2 regions of the Bacillus hominis genome follow, and region 2 is predicted to be linked to the other one. Evidence: predicted binding sites of a transcription regulator. Region 2 holds the regulator's gene; the other holds the start of a gene.
What was found. The regulator LexA, encoded in region 2, represses DNA repair genes until DNA is damaged. The targets are predictions, from matches to a motif close to CGAACATATGTTCG.
Positions count from the first base shown of each region.

Region 1 (3,741 bases), 1.1 Mb from region 2:
TATAGGTGGGAACAAATGGATCAAAGAAGAACATGTGCAGATTAAATGATGTTAAAAAGTCGGCTTTATGCCGGCTTTTTTATTTAATAAAGCTTGTCTCTGACATGAAGAGAAATACTTGCGGAAAACACATTAATTTCACAATAGCGCTGTATAGTTCCTAATATACATTTATCAAAGTGAGGTATTTGAATTGAAAAAGAAAAAGCTATTTATGGGAACTATTATTACATGTGTGGCGCTAACATTGTCTGCGTGTGGTTCCTCAGAAAATGTTGCAACATCAAAAGTAGGAAACGTGACAGAGAAAGAGTTTAGTAAAGAATTAAGGCAAACATATGGAAAAAGTACTTTATCTCAAATGATGTTAAATAAGGCATTGCTAGATAAATATGAAGTTTCAGATGAAGAAGCTCAAAAACAAGTAGACGCAGCGAAGGAACAAATGGGTGACAAGTTTAAAGTGGCTTTAGAGCAAGTAGGATTAAAAAATGAAGATGAATTAAAAGAGAAAATGAAGCCAGAAATTGCACTTGAGAAAGCGATTAGAGCGACTGTCACAGATAAAGATGTGAAAGATAACCATAAACCAGAAATGAAGGTAAGTCACATTTTAGTGAAAGATGAAAAAACTGCGAAAGAAGTAAAAGAGAAAATAAATAATGGTGAAGATTTTACTGCTTTAGCGAAACAATATTCGGAAGATACTGGTTCAAAGGAACAGGGCGGAGAAATAGCTGGTTTTGCTCCTGGTCAAACTGTGAAAGAATTTGAGGAAGCTGCGTATAAATTAGATGCAGGACAAGTAAGTGAGCCAATAAAAACATCTTTTGGTTATCATATTATAAAAGTGACGGATAAAAAAGAATTGAAACCATTTGATGAAGTGAAAGATTCGATTCGAAAAGATTTAGAACAACAAAGACTACAAGATGCGACAGGTAAATGGAAACAACAAGTAATCAATGATCTATTGAAAGAAGCGGATATTAAAGTAACAGATAATGAATTTAAAGATACATTTAAATTCTTAGATGAGAAGTAAAGTTTAGAAGAAAAACAGAGATTTAGCATAGTGCTATATTTCTGTTTTTTAATTTTCAATAGAAAAGGGAACTCATATAGAGTTCCCTTTTCTCGTTAGTGTGTGAGTTATAAATAGATAGTAAGACAATACAATATTACATTTAAATATTAAGAATTACAATAGAAAATTTTGGTGTAAATAAAAAGGAATAAGTAATTACTTCGCAAAATGTTGAAATGATAATGTTTTAGTTAATTAATTTTGTTAAATATAAACCAAATATATTTTTAATATTTTCTTAGAAATTGAATAGAGTACATAATTTAAAGAATGGTACATATCATATCTTTGAATTATTTAGTTGTTGGGTTTGTGATGAAGATCAGGAAAAAGTTTGGGAATTAAACTTGAAAATAAATCAATTTGATATAGCTGAAATTTATATTCCAGAAAGAACGTTAGTTAGGATAGAAAAGTAAAATTAAAAATATAATTAGTTCAATAAAAGCGACTTCACATTAGGTGGAGTCGCTTTTATTGTTGCTACACGTATTCCATGATGCGATAGGAAGTGCAAAGAAATATGATTAATAAAAGGGAGTAATCAATGAGTATGAATAAACTTCATAGATTAAAGTTTTGTTTGAAAAATTTACATGTTGCACTTCCGAAAGAACGTTCGTTCGTGTATAATTAGAACGAATGTTCTTTTTGGGTTGAGATTCCTACAAATTCATAAATAGTTTTGAATTGGAAAGCTACGCTACATATAAATAAGAGATGGATAAAGTGTATTTAGAAGTGAAATTTCTATTTTTATGAATGGATAGATATAGAAAATTGAGGAGTAAAGATAATGAATCATGTAAAGATACAGAAAAAAGGAAGAGAGTGGGTTCCATTTACAGTAATGTCGGAACAATTATTAAGTATAAGAAAAATTATTGGAGAGAAATTAAAAGTCCAAAGGCCGTTATTAACGAATGAAGTGAAAGAAAGTATTTCAGACAAATTATTAACTTCATTATTGTCTGAAGAAGAGATGTTAGTGACCTATTTTGAAGAAGGATACATACTTACAAGTTATATGACAGTGGTTCATATAAATCCAATTCAACAAATTGTAAAATGTACAGATGCATTTTATAAAACATATATATTTTCTGCAAGGGACATAATTGATGTAACTTAAAGGAAGTTGAATTTTGAAGTTTAGCTTCTTTAATTTATCCAGCTATTTGCGGGCAGTTAGATTCACGCTTCAAAATTCGGCTGTGAGTCAGGCTACCTGTAAAAGCCTAATTTTTTTGAAGAGGTGAAGAACTAAATGAAAAAGCAGCTAGATGCAAACTAGCTGCTTAGTCCCAGGGAAAGGGAGAAAAAGATTGGCACTCAAAAAATCGACGTTAGCTGTGTATCAGCCTGAGTATAGTATAGACAAATCTAAAAATGTTATACAAAAATGATTACAGACCTGGTTATGCCGTACCAACTTGGTTTTGATCTGCTAGATCAGAATCAAATGTATTAGTCGCGCTAACCCCACTAAAAGTGTTCACTACGAAACCAACGTTAGATGCGCCAGAGCCGTTATAAGCTTTCGTATTCTCTTTTGGAGAGACGTTGTAGAAATCACCTAAGTTGAAAGATCCGTTACTATTTTGTACAACTAAATTCCCTACAACTGAGGGCATAATTTTCACCTACTTTATAAGTAATTGTTTGCATTACTATATGAAGGTATAGTCTAATTGGTTCATTTGACAAATATTCCGGAATAGAAAAATGTTTGAAGCTTTGTTTAATCAATCGAGCAAAAAGTATGTTAAAATTAACGAAGAGTTGAATTTTAAAAAGAATGAATTTGAATAATTAATATATATGGAATTAAAGGAGGCAAAATGTAATGGATAATGTTATAAAAACAGTGGATTTAACAGATGCAGAATCAAGTAAACTTGTTGCTTTTATTTATAGTAATGATGTTACATTGATCGAAAAAGCATTTTGTCCTAATGAAATAAAATTAAAGTTTAATGAAATAGCAATTTTATCGGCAATTAAAACCGCATATATTACGAAAGTATCTATAAGGAAAGAACTTGAAGCGATTTTTCACGATACAGGCGTTTTACTAGTGAAGCAAAATGTTGAAAGGAACAGTATTCAATCTATAACAATGCATTTTGAGCAATTTAAAAAGTTGCAAAATGAGATTGAGAATTTAAATAAAAGTATGTTATAAGACTAGGTGGAAATTCTTTGATAGAGGTGGGCTCTGTTAAGTTGAAAAAGTGGATTGAAAAGTATTTGGATAAATCGAACCGTAAACATAAATATACTTTCATTAAGGTGTAGCCTATATTTATCGATGTGAGAAATGTAGGAAAGAGAAGATACAATTTAAAAATAATAAAGATATAAACAAAAAGAGTAACTATGATGGTTACTCTTTTTGTTTGTAATATGTAATATCAAAAATACTTCTAAAGTATGAAATGCATTGATACTTAAGTGAGAAGTTGAATAAGAATAAAAAGAGTAATATTAATTGAAAGGAGGAGATGAAGTTGGAGCGAAACGACATTGGGAAACTCGTAATTATTACTGGAGTAACGCAAGGGTTAGGACGTGCAATGGTTGATAGGTTTCATGAATTGGGATGGAACATAGCAGGGTGTGGACGCTCAAAAAATAAAATTGAAGAGCTTAAT
Region 1 covers NZ_JAUCFS010000005.1:2,165,523-2,169,263, forward strand. Annotated here, with positions in the region: gene QUF93_RS13665 (peptidylprolyl isomerase PrsA) at 194-1,045, shown strand; gene QUF93_RS13670 (YolD-like family protein) at 1,884-2,219, shown strand; gene gerPF (spore germination protein GerPF) at 2,506-2,721, opposite strand; gene QUF93_RS13680 (hypothetical protein) at 2,934-3,272, shown strand; gene QUF93_RS13685 (SDR family oxidoreductase) at 3,598-3,741, shown strand, end outside.
Region 1: a site for LexA is predicted at 1,696-1,709, ahead of QUF93_RS13670 (YolD-like family protein). Genes of this name have one in related genera too.

Region 2 (3,741 bases):
GAGTTCGTGACTTGGCATCTCGAATCCCCCTTCTACTCAAAACTGATTATTATCATACAATAGTTAGTCCTCTTTATCAAGCAATTGCTTTGTATATTCTACATATCTTCGATGTACAGTTGCTTTTGAAACATCATGACCAAAACCACGAAGTGTTGCTGCAATTTCTTCAAAAGTTAATTCATTTCGGCGTAAACGTACAATTTCCTCAATTGGCACTTCTTTTTTCTCACGTCCTATACTTAAATGACGATTTTTCAAATTATTCTCCGGACGAAATCCTTTCTCTACCGCCCTTTGCATGCCACGTTTAATTTTTAAATTGTGGATCTTTCTTTGATACTCTTCAACGATCCCAATTATATCTAGCACCATCGAATCTGAATCTGAAAGCTGTAATTCACCACTATGCGTGTGCGTATAAACTTTTATCCCCTCTTTATGTAAACAATGCATTAATGCAATCTTTGCATTTCCTCTACCAAGACGCGTTTCATCCTGTATAAGTAGTACATCAACTTGTTCATCTCGAATTGTATCTAGTACTTCTAATATGCCATCACGTTCAATTGTATAACCGCTAGCCTGCTCCTCAATTACCTTTGTAACATCCATTTGATAGCGCTCAGCTAAATGCAATAATTCATCTTTTTGACGCAATAATGATGTTTCCTGTTCTTCTTTTGTTGTGCTCACACGTGCATAAATAATTGCATTCATTTTGAACCCTTCTTTCTCACTATATTTCCTTATAGTGTATCATAAATTCGCCTTTCGTTCGAACTTATGTTTGTAGAATGTTTATTCGCATGTTATACTTAATAATAATAAAAACGAAAGAAAACGAGGTGTTAGAAAACATGGAAAAGTTAACGAAACGCCAGCAAGACATTCTCGACTTTATTAAGCTAAAAGTACAAGAAAAAGGATATCCACCTTCCGTACGTGAAATCGGCCAAGCAGTCGGCCTCGCTTCTAGTTCTACAGTGCACGGACATTTATCACGACTAGAAGAAAAAGGATATATTCGACGCGACCCAACAAAACCACGAGCAATTGAAATTTTAGGTGACAACCGAATAGAAACAGAAACACAATCAGTTATTCAAGTTCCAATCGTCGGAAAAGTTACTGCCGGTTTACCGATTACAGCAGTAGAAAGTGTAGAAGAGCACTTCCCACTTCCAGCTAGTATCGTTTCTGGATCAGATCAAGTGTTTATGTTACGTATTTCTGGAGATAGTATGATTGAGGCTGGTATCTTTGATGGTGATTTAGTCGTAGTCCGTCAACAACAGTCTGCATACAACGGTGAAATTGTAGTTGCTTTAACAGAAGATAACGAAGCAACTGTTAAACGCTTCTATAAAGAAAAAGACCATTTCCGTCTACAACCGGAAAACTCTTCACTAGAACCTATCATTTTAAAACAAGTGTCAGTTATCGGAAAAGTAATTGGCGTATATCGTGATTTACATTAAAAATAATAAAAAGAAGATAATCCCCTTATTTATATAGGGCATTATCTTCTTTTTATATTTTGATAGATTTCCGTTCATCCAAAAGAGTGCATTTCATTAATTATTAACGCGTTTCAATAGTAACATCTCCAGCAGTGGTTTTTCCGCTAATCTTTTTACTACCATTACCAATCGTTATATTTTTATTTTCCTCATTAAAAATTGTTACATCTCCGGCAGCGCTTTGCCCACTAATAACTGCATCTTGCGGTTTTTCCAATAAAGTAATATCTATATCTCCAGCAGTTGAACTTGCCTCTAAATCATATTTAGAATCATGATCAATGATATCTACATCTCCACTAGCCGTTTTCGCTGTCACTTTCCCTATTACTTTTTTAAAATTCACCTCACCAGCTTTTGTAGATCCCTCCACACTCTTTGCTTTTACATGTTTCAAATCTACTTCTCCCGCAAGTGTCTCAACACTTACACGGTCACCTTTCACATCACTTATTTCTATTTGTCCAGCGGATGATTTTACTTTTATCTCTTGGTAAAAACGTTCAGGTACAAGTATAGTCAATGCAGGCGTTTGAAAATCGAAAGTAAAAAATGAGAAATCAAATGAAACACCTTTCTCTATTTCCCCTATGACTTTCAATGTGTCACCATCTTCAGCAATACGAATCTCCTGTTTACTTACGTCTCCTGTTTGCTTTACATAAAAAGAGGAATCAGGAGATTTTTGGACAACAATATCTCCAGCATCTAACTTAACTTCTACATTTTTTAGCGTTTCGTTTTTAATAACTTCTTCCTTATTTCCTTTCTCTGCAGTTTCTACTGCTTTTTTATATGTTTGTGAAATCCCTATTACTCCAATAATGATACAAGCGATAGCTACTAATAATATTTTTTTCATCATCTACTCCCCTTTTATCATTTTGAAGTTCCATATTACATATCGTACGCATAATCTCTTAAACCACTTCGTACTATAATAAGCGATAATACATAACAACAAACCTACTCCGACAAATGTTATACTAACGAAAAGATCCAACCATATAAAAGTGCCCATAAATACTTTGATAATAACAAAAAACGGTGTCACTACACTAGCAATACCACCGACCCAAAAGGAAAATATAAAAGCGATAATTGCAACTAACGGGCCTAACACAATAATAAAATTAAACAAACTAAGTCCAATCGCTGCCATAACAGCTCTTGTCACATTTGAAGTCGATGGATCTTTTTTCATCTCATCAAATCGATACATCGCAAGTAAGTCTTTTGCAATTGCTTTCGGAGAACCTAGCCCTTTTATTATTTCCGATTCAGTTTTCCCCTCTTCTACCCCGAATTGAAAATGCTCTTCATAATCAAATAAAATATCTGTCCTCTCTTCTTCCGATAACTTTCTAAGCTGATTCGATAATTCCTTAAGGAACTGTTCTTTATTCATCCCAATTCACCCCTTCAATAATTTCTTGTACCCCTTTCGCAAAATCACGCCACTCTGTTACTAATAATGTAAGTTGCATCTCTCCTTGCTCTGTTAGTTGATAATATTTACGGGGCGGTCCTTCCGTGGATTCTTTTAAATATGTTTGAAAATATCCCTCTTTCGTTAAACGACGTAATAACGGATATACAGAACCTTCCGATATTAAAAATTTATTAGAGATTTGCTGAACAAGTTCATAACCGTAACAATCCTTACGTTTTACAAGTGCCAATACACAAAGTTCTAACACACCTTTTTTAAACTGAACGTTCAAGGACAATCCCCCTTTCTCATTTCAGTACTGTTCAATACACGGTACCTAATTTATCCATAATATACCACTTGGTACTATTTATTGCAAGGTACTATATTTTCGCACTTTAATTTATCACTAAACACATCCACAACATCAAACACTGAACAAAACATACAATGCAATTGTTTTTCTATATATACCCATAGCCAGCACGCATATTAAATCCTTATTCAATCACCTCTTCCCGAACCGAAAAATGATTTAAAGTTTACTACGTTAAATTGAAGAAATACAATAGCACTTTAAATAATCTCCATGATTTTTTTCTGGGCATTTCGCAGGCACCTATTTTGCCCACAAATAAAAAAAGCCCTGATACCGTAGTATCAAGGCTTTATCATCTCTTAGTATAGAGACATATATTGATCGCGTTCCCATTGGTGAACTTGAGTTCTAAAGATATCCCACTCAATCTCTTTCGCTTCGATGAAGTGCTCAAGTAAATGATCACC
Region 2 covers NZ_JAUCFS010000005.1:3,301,848-3,305,588, forward strand. Annotated here, with positions in the region: gene QUF93_RS19615 (DUF896 domain-containing protein) at 1-18, opposite strand, end outside; gene QUF93_RS19620 (YneB family resolvase-like protein) at 64-720, opposite strand; gene lexA (transcriptional repressor LexA) at 861-1,481, shown strand; gene QUF93_RS19630 (DUF4097 family beta strand repeat-containing protein) at 1,585-2,385, opposite strand; gene QUF93_RS19635 (DUF1700 domain-containing protein) at 2,389-2,931, opposite strand; gene QUF93_RS19640 (PadR family transcriptional regulator) at 2,924-3,247, opposite strand; gene glnA (type I glutamate--ammonia ligase) at 3,634-3,741, opposite strand, start outside.